Regions from separate parts of the Leclercia sp. AS011 genome, predicted to be linked through region 1. Evidence: predicted binding sites of a transcription regulator. Region 1 holds the regulator's gene; each other region holds the start of a gene.
The links. Region 1 encodes PhoB, which activates phosphate uptake and scavenging genes when phosphate is short. Its sites were predicted from a motif close to CTGTCATAAAACTGNCNNAT; they were not measured.

Region 1 (3,549 bases):
AACGCTCGGTCAGGCGCGGAATATGCTCCGGGCCGATACCCGGGCCATCATCCTCCACGCTGAACTCCGCCCCGGTGGGGGCATGCTGCCAGCGCACGATAATGTGGGTCCCTGCGGGCGTGTGGTTCACCGCGTTATAGACCAGATTGGAGATGGCGCTGCGCAGCTCATCGTTACTGCCGCGCACTTTAAGGCTGTTATCCACCTCGAAGGTGATCTGGTGCTGCTGCTGGCTTAAGGTTTGCGCCTCACGCTCTAACATCCGCAGCATCATCGGCACATCGATAGTTTCATTGAGCGCAAGGGTTGGCGCGGCCTCAATGCGGGAGAGGGTCAGCAGCTGCTTCACCAGTCCTTCCATGCGTTGCGTCTGCTCGCGCATGGTCTGCAGCGCTTTTTCCCGTGGGGCGCCCTCGAGGGTCTGCTCCTGCATCATCTCCAGATAGCCCTGTAAGACCGTCAGCGGGGTGCGTAACTCGTGACTGACGTTGGCAAAGAAGTTGCGCCGGGCCCCTTCCAGCTGGTGCATCTGCGTTACATCCCGCGCCACCATCAGCCACTGTTTGTCGCTGTAGGGCATGACGCGGATCTCCAGATGGCGACCATTGTTTAACACCAGATTATGCGGACGGGTAAAATCGCGTTTTTTCAGATACTGCGCGAACTCGGGGTAGCGCAGCAGGTTGAGGATGTTCTGTCCATTATCGTCCGGCCAGCGCAGGCCCAGCAGCTGTTGCGCCAGTCCGTTGCACCAGAACATTGCCCCCTCTTCGGTGGTAAGCACTACCGCATCAGGAAGGGATTCTGCGCCGCTGCGAAAGCGTTTGATCAGGCTGCCCAGCTCGCGTCGGCGTTTCTTATTACGCATCTGCATCTGGTGCAGGCCATACAGCAGAGGTTCCCAGCTCCCGCTTCCCGGCGGGGGCGTCATGCTTCGGTCAACCCACAGCCACCATGAGAGGCGGAGCAGATTCCAGAAGTGCCAGACCAGCAGCCCGGTGACGGCCGCCAGCAAAAACCAGGGTAAATAACCGAAAACGGCCCCGAGGATCAGGGCCGGAATACAGCACAATATCAGTTCAAAACAGAGCCTTTTCCATGACAGACGTTCCAGCACGCGTCACACTCCTGTCATTGTTCAGAAACGGGTTGAGAAACGGTAACCCGTGCCGCGGACGGTCTGCACCATGCGGTCGTGACCGCTGGTTTCGAGGGCCTTACGCAGACGACGAATATGCACATCCACCGTCCGGTCTTCAACATAGACGTTAGTGCCCCAGACATTATTGAGCAACTGCTCGCGGCTGTAGACACGTTCCGGGTGGGTCATGAAGAAGTGCAGCAGTTTGAATTCCGTCGGCCCCATATCGAGGGGATTTTCACCGGTCATCACGCGGTGTGAGGTGGGATCGAGGCTCAGACCCTGCATCTCAATTACCTCTTCCACCGCCATCGGTGAAATACGGCGCATCACCGCCTTGATACGCGCTACCAGCTCTTTCGGTGAGAAAGGCTTGGTGATGTAATCATCCGCCCCGGTCTCCAGACCGCGAACGCGATCTTCCTCTTCCCCACGGGCGGTCAACATCATCACCGGAATATCGCGGGTTAAGGCTTCACGTTTGATGTGTTTGATGAATTGCAGACCAGAGCCGCCGGGCAACATCCAGTCGAGCAGGATCAGATCGGGCCAGGGTTCGTTGAGCTGATTCACCGCGCTGTCGTAATCTTCAGCTTCCACCGGTTGAAAGCCATTTTGTTCGAGCACGAAACAGACCATTTCACGAATGGGTGCTTCATCTTCTACGACCAGAATACGTCTCGCCATACTTAGCCCTGTCTTATTTAGGTTACATGTTTGTAATACGGCGTCATTATGCGTCAGATTTATGACAGATTTATGAAAAACCTGCCCGCCAGTAAAGGCAAGCCGTTGTTTTCTGGCCGCCCTGATTGTAGCGGTTATCTTCCTCCCCCTGAATGTTTATAATCCCGCTTACTTTTTTTTGCCACGGATCTGTTATGCGCATACTTCACACCTCGGACTGGCATCTGGGACAGAACTTTTACAGTAAAAGCCGCGCCGCCGAACATGAAGCCTTCCTCAACTGGCTGCTTGAGATGGCGCAATCCCACCAGGTCGACGCCATCCTCGTGGCCGGGGATATCTTCGACACCGGATCGCCGCCGAGCTATGCGCGAGAGCTGTATAACCGTTTCGTGGTCAACCTGCAGAAGACCGGATGCCATCTGGTGATTGTGGCCGGCAATCATGATTCCGTGGCCACGCTGAATGAATCCCGTGAAATTCTGGCCTTTCTTAACACCACCGTGGTGGCCAGCGCCGGGCACGGGCCGCAAATTCTGCACAAACGCGACGGGACGCCCGGAGCGGTGCTTTGCCCCATCCCGTTCTTACGCCCGCGTGACGTGATGAAAAGCCAGGCGGGCCTCTCGGGGATCGAGAAGCAGCAGCAGCTGTTAGAGGCCATCACCCACTATTATGCCGATCAGTATACCGCCGCCTGCCAGCTGCGCGGTGACAGCCTCCTGCCGATTATCGCCACCGGCCATCTCACCACCGTCGGGGCCAGTAAAAGTGACGCGGTACGTGACATCTATATCGGCACGCTGGATGCCTTCCCCGCTCAGCATTTCCCGGCGGCCGACTATATCGCGCTGGGCCACATCCACCGGGCACAGAAGATTGGCGGCTGCGACCACATTCGCTACTGCGGCTCGCCTATCCCCCTCAGCTTTGATGAAACCGGCAAAAGCAAAAGCGTGCATCTGGTGAGTTTTGACCAGGGCAAGCTCAGCGCCGTTGACGCTCTGGAGGTGCCCATGACCCAACCGCTGGCGGTGCTGAAGGGCGATCTGGCGGCCATCGCTGCCCAACTGGAGCAGTGGCGTGGCGTGGAGCAGACGCCTCCCGTCTGGCTGGATATCGAAATTGCCACCGAGGAGTACCTGCACGACATGCAGCGTAAGATTCAGCAGCTGACGGACGATCTGCCGGTGGAGGTACTGCTGGTGCGGCGCAGCCGCGAACTGCGCGAGAAGCTCCTCGCCAACAGCCTGCGTGAAACCCTCAGCGAGCTGCGGGTGGAGGAGGTCTTTGAACGCCGCCTGGCGCAGGAGACTCTCGACGATGCACAGCGGGCGCGGTTAAACGAGCTGTTCAGCCATGCGCTGCACGCGCTGGATAACGACGAGGATAACGCATGAAAATTCTCAGCCTGCGTCTGAAAAACCTCAACTCGCTCAAGGGCGAATGGAAAATCGACTTTACCGCCGAGCCTTTCCTCAGCAACGGCCTGTTTGCCATCACCGGCCCGACCGGTGCCGGGAAAACCACCCTGCTGGATGCCATCTGCCTGGCGCTGTATCACGAGACGCCGCGCCTTAACACCGTATCGCAATCGCAAAACGATCTGATGACCCGCGACACCGCCGAATGTCTGGCGGAGGTGGAGTTTGAGGTAAAAGGGGTAGCCTGGCGCGCCTTCTGGAGTCAGAACCGGGCGCGCAATCAGCCGGACGGCAATC
Region 2 (3,549 bases), 390 kb from region 1:
GTTACAGGCGGCGCGGGCGCAGGGCCGCAACACCGCTGGCTACAAACCGGTGGCGTCCGGCAGCGAGATGACTGCAGAAGGGCTGCGCAACAGCGATGCCCTGGCGCTACAGCGCAACAGCAGCGTGGCGCTGAGCTACCCGACGGTGAACCCCTATACTTTCGAGGAGCCTACCTCGCCGCACATCGTCAGCGCCGACGAGCAGCGCCCGATCCTGTTCAGCACGCTCTCCGCCGGGTTACGTACGCTTGAAGCGCAGGCCGACTGGGTGCTGGTGGAAGGGGCGGGCGGCTGGTTCACGCCCCTGTCGCAGGCGCAGACCTTCGCCGACTGGGTGCTGGCCGAGCGTCTGCCGGTGATCCTGGTGGTGGGGGTGAAGCTGGGCTGCATTAACCACGCGATGCTGACCGCGCAGGCGATTCAGCAGGCGGGGCTGCATTTTGCTGGCTGGGTCGCGAACGGGGTGGTGCCGCCCGGCAAACGCCATGCCGAATACATGGCGACGCTCCAGCGCGTGCTGCCTGCACCGCTGTTGGGCGAGATCCCGTGGCTGGGCGAACAGGCCGACACTTCTGCCGTCGGGCAATATCTCGACCTTACTGCGCTGACGCCGTCGGCCCCATCCAGTGGGCAATCAGCGGGTCATCCAGCTCGCTGACCCGGCCCTGGGCCACGTTGCGCCCCCGGTAAAGCAGGCAAAAGCGATCCGCCACCCGACGGATCAGGGAGAGGTGCTGCTCGGCCAGCAGCACCGAGAGCCCCAGCTCCCGGTTGAACCTCAACAGCAGCTGCGCCAGCTTGAGGCTAAACAGCTGCCCGGTACCGCGGCTGGGCTCGTCGAGGATCAGCAGGCGAGGGCGGGTCACCAGCGCGTTAGCCAGTGCCAGCTGGTACTGTTGGTCGTCGTTAAGACCCGAGGCCCGCTGCTGGCGCAGCGGGTAGAGCTCCGGAAAGAACTCAAACACGTCGCGGCTCACCGATCCGCCCGCGACGCCTTTCGCCATCAAGGCAATATGCAGATTCTCCTCCACCGTCAGTTGCGAAAAGATCCGCCTGTCCTGCGGGACAACGCTTATTTCCGCCCCGGCCGGGTGTAATTCACCGGGGGTCTCGTGCCAGACCATGGTGCCGCTGGCGATGGGCAGCAGGCCGGCAATACAGCTCACGAGGGTGGTTTTCCCCATTCCGGGCAGCCCGACGACGCCAGTACAGACGCCGGGCGGCAGATCGAGGTCAACGTTCCACAGGGTGTGGCGATCCCCGTAATACTGGTTTACGGCGCGCAGGCTTAACATGGTAGTGCTCCTTTTCAGGCATCGGTGTCCGCAGAGACTCTGCAAGACTCTTGCCACTGCCCTGAAAACAGCGATTAAACCTTTATTTTTCGGATTAGGTTCAAAATTCAGCCTGGCGAGGGCAGGGAGATGCACTGCATCGGTGCCCCCAATGATGCGCCTGGTGCAGGTGCTATTTTGGCTAAAATGTGAGCAGTGCCTCACCAATTCGTTAGCTGTTTTTTGTCATCCGATCGCCAAAATTGGGTGATAAAATTTTTTTACCGTCGCGCTGTGGGCAAAAACCGGGAACGAGCCGAGTCACGTTCCGTATGGGCTGGAGGCAGTTATCCACTATTCCTGTGGATAACCATGTGCATTAGAGTTAGAAAACACAAGGTAAGCGAGAGAATACGCGGCTTGCGCCTGAATTGCTGCGAAACGCGTCTTTTTGAAAACTTTATTGCAGATCAAAGCGTTAAATAAAAGCAATCATTGTCATCAAAGTGTCAATTTGATGGGCTAAAGTCCGGCGGCTCGCCTTGACAAATGTTAAAAAACAAAAAATTCTGGGGATAACCCACCCCTGCTGGAATTTTATCCCGCCGCAGTCGAAATTTTACGCAGCTTTGCTTGATTCTGACGGGTGCTGGCACAAAATGGCGCAGATGTTACTGGGATTATATCCAGTATAAATTACTGGCAAAAATGGCCATCAGGAGTAAAATTACACACCTGCCGTATTAATCATCATCAGGTCGCCGTTCATGAGTAAACCGTTCAAACTGAATTCCGCTTTCCGTCCTTCTGGCGATCAGCCCGAAGCGATTCGCCGTCTGAAAGAGGGGCTGGAGGATGGGCTTGCGCACCAGACGCTGCTGGGGGTGACCGGTTCGGGTAAAACCTTTACCGTCGCCAACGTGATCGCCGATCTGCAGCGCCCGACGATGGTGCTGGCACCCAACAAAACCCTGGCCGCACAGCTGTACGGCGAGATGAAAGAGTTCTTCCCGGAAAACGCGGTGGAGTACTTCGTCTCGTACTACGACTACTATCAGCCGGAAGCCTACGTCCCCAGCTCCGATACCTTTATCGAAAAAGATGCCTCGGTGAACGAGCATATCGAGCAGATGCGTCTCTCCGCCACCAAAGCCCTGCTCGAACGGCGTGACGTGGTGGTAGTAGCCTCGGTATCCGCCATTTACGGCCTCGGCGATCCCGATCTCTACCTGAAGATGATGCTGCACCTGACTCAGGGGATGATCATCGATCAGCGCGCCATCCTGCGGCGTCTGGCGGAGCTGCAGTACACCCGCAACGATCAGGCGTTCCAGCGCGGCACCTTCCGCGTTCGCGGTGAAGTGATCGACATCTTCCCTGCGGAGTCGGACGACTTCGCCCTGCGCGTGGAGCTGTTCGATGAAGAGGTGGAGCGGCTGTCGCTGTTTGACCCGCTCACCGGCCACGTGGAGTCGATTATTCCGCGCTTCACCGTCTATCCGAAAACCCACTACGTGACCCCGCGCGAGCGTATCGTGCAGGCGATGGAAGATATCAAAGTCGAGCTGGCGGATCGCCGCAAAACGCTGCTGGAGAACAACAAGCTGCTGGAAGAGCAGCGCATCAGCCAGCGTACCCAGTTCGATCTCGAGATGATGAACGAGCTCGGCTACTGTTCCGGTATCGAAAACTACTCCCGCTATCTCTCTGGGCGCGGGCCGGGCGAGGCGCCGCCAACCCTGTTTGACTACCTGCCGGCGGATGGCCTGCTGGTGGTGGACGAATCCCACGTGACCATCCCGCAGATTGGCGGGATGTATCGCGGCGACCGGGCGCGTAAAGAGACCCTTGTGGAGTACGGCTTCCGCCTGCCGTCCGCGCTGGATAACCGTCCAATGAAGTTTGAAGAGTTTGAGGCGCTGGCACCGCAAACTATCTACGTTTCCGCGACGCCGGGCAATTACGAGCTGGAGAAATCCGGCGACGAAGTGGTGGATCAGGTGGTACGTCCGACCGGCCTGCTGGATCCGATTATCGAAGTGCGTCCGGTTGGCACCCAGGTGGACGACCTGCTGTCGGAGATCCGCGCCCGCGCCGCCATCAACGAGCGCGTGCTGGTCACCACCCTGACCAAACGTATGGCGGAAGACCTGACCGAATACCTCGAGGAGCACGGCGAGAAGGTGCGCTATCTGCACTCGGATATCGACACCGTGGAGCGTATGGAGATCATCCGCGACCTGCGCCTGGGCGAGTTCGACGTGCTGGTGGGGAT
Region 3 (3,549 bases), on a different contig from region 1:
AGCCGTACTGCGTGCGATCCCACAGCTGCGCGGCGCCTACGGCACCGTGATCATGGACAGCCGTGACCCGTCCACCCTGCTGGCCGCCCGCTCGGGTAGCCCGATGGTGATTGGTCTGGGGATGGGCGAAAACTTTATCGCTTCCGATCAGCTGGCGCTGCTGCCGGTAACCCGTCGCTTTATCTTCATGGAAGAGGGTGATATTGCGGAAGTAACCCGTCGTGACGTGAAGATTTTTGATAAAACTGGCGAGCCGGTGAAGCGTCAGGACATCGAATCCAGCCTGCAGTACGACGCCGGTGACAAAGGCGCTTACCGTCACTACATGCAGAAAGAGATCTACGAACAGCCAAACGCCATCAAAAACACCCTGACCGGGCGCATCAGCCACGGTCAGGTGGATCTGAGCGAACTGGGTGCTAACGCCAACGAGATGCTGGCTAACGTCGAGCATATTCAGATCGTCGCCTGCGGCACCTCCTACAACTCCGGTATGGTCTCCCGCTACTGGTTTGAAGCGCTGGCCGGCGTGCCGTGCGACGTGGAAATCGCCTCTGAATTCCGCTATCGCAAATCGGCCGTGCGCCGTAACAGCCTGATGATCACCCTGTCCCAGTCCGGTGAAACCGCCGATACCCTGGCGGCGCTGCGTCTCTCTAAAGAGCTGGGTTACCTCGGTTCGCTGGCGATCTGTAACGTGCCGGGCTCCTCGCTGGTGCGTGAATCCGATCTGGCGCTGATGACTAAAGCTGGCACCGAAATCGGCGTGGCCTCCACCAAAGCGTTCACCACCCAGCTGACGGTTCTGCTGATGCTGGTGGCGAAACTGGCCCGCCTGAAAGGCCAGGATGCCTCTGTTGAGCATGACATCGTGCATGGCCTGCAGGCGCTGCCGAGCCGTATTGAGCAGATGCTCTCTCAGGACAAACGCATTGAAGCCCTGGCGGAATCCTTCTCCGACAAGCATCACGCCCTGTTCCTCGGTCGTGGCGATCAGTACCCGATCGCGCTGGAAGGTGCCCTGAAGCTGAAAGAGATCTCCTACATCCACGCGGAAGCCTACGCCGCAGGCGAGCTGAAACACGGCCCGCTGGCGCTGATCGACGCGGATATGCCGGTGATCGTGGTGGCACCTAACAACGAACTGCTGGAAAAACTGAAATCCAACATCGAAGAAGTTCGCGCCCGTGGCGGCGTTCTGTTTGTCTTCGCCGATAAAGATGCCGGTTTCGTCAGCAGCGACAACATGCACATCATCGAGATGCCGCATGTGGAAGAGGTGATCGCGCCAATCTTCTATACCGTACCGCTGCAGCTGCTGTCGTATCACGTCGCGCTGATCAAAGGTACCGACGTTGACCAGCCGCGTAACCTGGCGAAGTCCGTTACCGTAGAGTAATCCCCTCAGGCTCCACCTTCGGGTGGAGCTTTTTTATCCGCATTTTTTAATGACAAACTGTCATCTTCAGCTAACTTTTTCAGTGTCACGGAAAGAAAATTTTTCTGAAATCTTAGCGTCATAATCATATCTAACATGCTGATTTTTAATCTTTATTTAAACTTTCCCAAAGCGAAATTCTCGCTGTCATAAAACTGTCATAATTCGTACATTTATCTGTCACCTGTTTGTCCTATTTTGCTCATCGTAGCCACTAAACAACGATTTACGAAAATCTTGCAGGAGACATTATGAAAGTTATGCGTACCACTGTCGCAACTGTTGTCGCCGCGACCTTATCGATGAGCGCGTTCTCTGTCTTTGCAGAGGCAAGCCTGACTGGCGCTGGTGCAACCTTCCCTGCGCCGGTGTATGCCAAATGGGCTGATACCTACCAGAAAGAGACTGGTAACAAGGTGAACTACCAGGGTATCGGCTCCTCCGGTGGCGTTAAACAAATTACCGCGAATACCGTTGATTTCGGTGCATCTGATGCGCCGCTGTCGGATGAAAAACTGACGCAGGAAGGCCTGTTCCAGTTCCCGACCGTTATCGGTGGTGTTGTGCTGGCGGTGAATATCCCTGGCCTGAAGTCCGGCGAACTGGTGCTGGATGGCAAAACCCTGGGCGATATCTACCTCGGCAAAATCAAAAAATGGGATGACGAAGCCATCACCAAACTGAACCCGGGCGTTAAGCTGCCTTCGCAGAACATCGCTGTGGTTCGTCGCGCTGACGGTTCCGGCACCTCCTTCGTCTTCACCAGCTACCTGGCGAAAGTGAACGAAGAGTGGAAATCCAAAGTCGGTTCTGGCTCTACCGTGAACTGGCCTACCGGTCTGGGCGGTAAAGGTAACGACGGTATCGCCGCTTTCGTACAGCGTCTGCCTGGCTCAATCGGCTACGTAGAGTACGCTTACGCCAAGCAGAACAACCTGGCATACACCAAACTGGTCTCTGCTGACGGTAAACCAGTAAGCCCGACCGAAGAGAACTTTGCTAACGCGGCGAAAGGCGCGGACTGGAGCAAATCCTTCGCTCAGGACCTGACTAACCAGAAAGGCGAAGGCGCGTGGCCAATCACCTCCACCACCTTCATCCTGGTCCACAAAGATCAGAAGAAACCTGAGCAGGGCGCAGAAGTGCTGAAGTTCTTCGACTGGGCATACAAAAACGGCGGCAAACAGGCTAACGACCTGGATTACGCCAGCCTGCCGGACAGCGTGGTTGAGCAGATTCGTGCTGCATGGAAAACCAACGTGAAAGACAGCAGCGGTAAAGCGCTGTACTAACAGGATATTTTTGACGAAGATGGCGGGGGCGTGAGCTTTCCCGCCAACTTTCGTAAGACGTCTCAAACAGAAGAGTAATTTATGGCTGCAACCAAGCCTGCATTTAACCCGCCGGGTAAAAAAGGTGACATGATTTTCAGCGCGCTGGTAAAACTGGCTGCGCTGATTGTGCTATTGCTGCTGGGCGGCATTATCGTGTCTCTGATTTTCTCCTCCTGGCCGAGCATCCAGAAATTCGGTTTCTCCTTCCTGTGGACCAAAGAGTGGGATGCCCCGAACGATATCTACGGTGCGCTGGTGCCAATCTACGGCACGCTGGTGACCTCGTTTATCGCCCTGCTGATTGCCGTGCCGGTGAGCTTCGGTATCGCCCTGTTCCTGACTGAACTGGCACCGAACTGGCTGAAGCGTCCGCTGGGTATTGCCATCGAACTGCTGGCGGCGATCCCGAGTATCGTTTACGGCATGTGGGGCCTGTTTATCTTTGCGCCGCTGTTCGCGACGTACTTCCAGGAGCCGGTGGGCAACGTTCTCTCCGCCATCCCGTTTGTGGGTGCGCTTTTCTCCGGCCCGGCATTCGGTATCGGTATTCTGGCCGCAGGCGTGATCCTCGCCATCATGATTATTCCTTACATCGCGGCGGTGATGCGCGATGTCTTCGAACAGACCCCGGTGATGATGAAAGAGTCGGCCTACGGCATCGGCTGCACCACCTGGGAAGTTATCTGGCGTATCGTCCTGCCGTTCACCAAAAATGGGGTGATCGGTGGCATCATGCTGGGTCTGGGCCGCGCGCTGGGTGAAACCATGGCCGTGACC

Region 2: a site for PhoB is predicted at 1,770-1,789, ahead of uvrB (excinuclease ABC subunit UvrB). Genes of this name have one in related genera too.
Region 3: a site for PhoB is predicted at 1,583-1,602, ahead of pstS (phosphate ABC transporter substrate-binding protein PstS). Genes of this name have one in related genera too.

The regions. Positions count from the first base shown of each region.
Region 1 covers NZ_JBBCMA010000001.1:2,515,757-2,519,305, forward strand. The annotation lists gene phoR (phosphate regulon sensor histidine kinase PhoR) at 1-1,117, opposite strand, end outside; gene phoB (phosphate response regulator transcription factor PhoB) at 1,139-1,828, opposite strand; gene sbcD (exonuclease subunit SbcD) at 2,023-3,228, shown strand; gene sbcC (exonuclease subunit SbcC) at 3,225-3,549, shown strand, end outside.
Region 2 covers NZ_JBBCMA010000001.1:2,121,284-2,124,832, reverse strand. The annotation lists gene bioD (dethiobiotin synthase) at 1-658, shown strand, start outside; gene WFO70_RS10080 (ABC transporter ATP-binding protein) at 597-1,295, opposite strand; gene uvrB (excinuclease ABC subunit UvrB) at 2,042-3,549, shown strand, end outside.
Region 3 covers NZ_JBBCMA010000005.1:32,152-35,700, forward strand. The annotation lists gene glmS (glutamine--fructose-6-phosphate transaminase (isomerizing)) at 1-1,399, shown strand, start outside; gene pstS (phosphate ABC transporter substrate-binding protein PstS) at 1,690-2,730, shown strand; gene pstC (phosphate ABC transporter permease PstC) at 2,812-3,549, shown strand, end outside.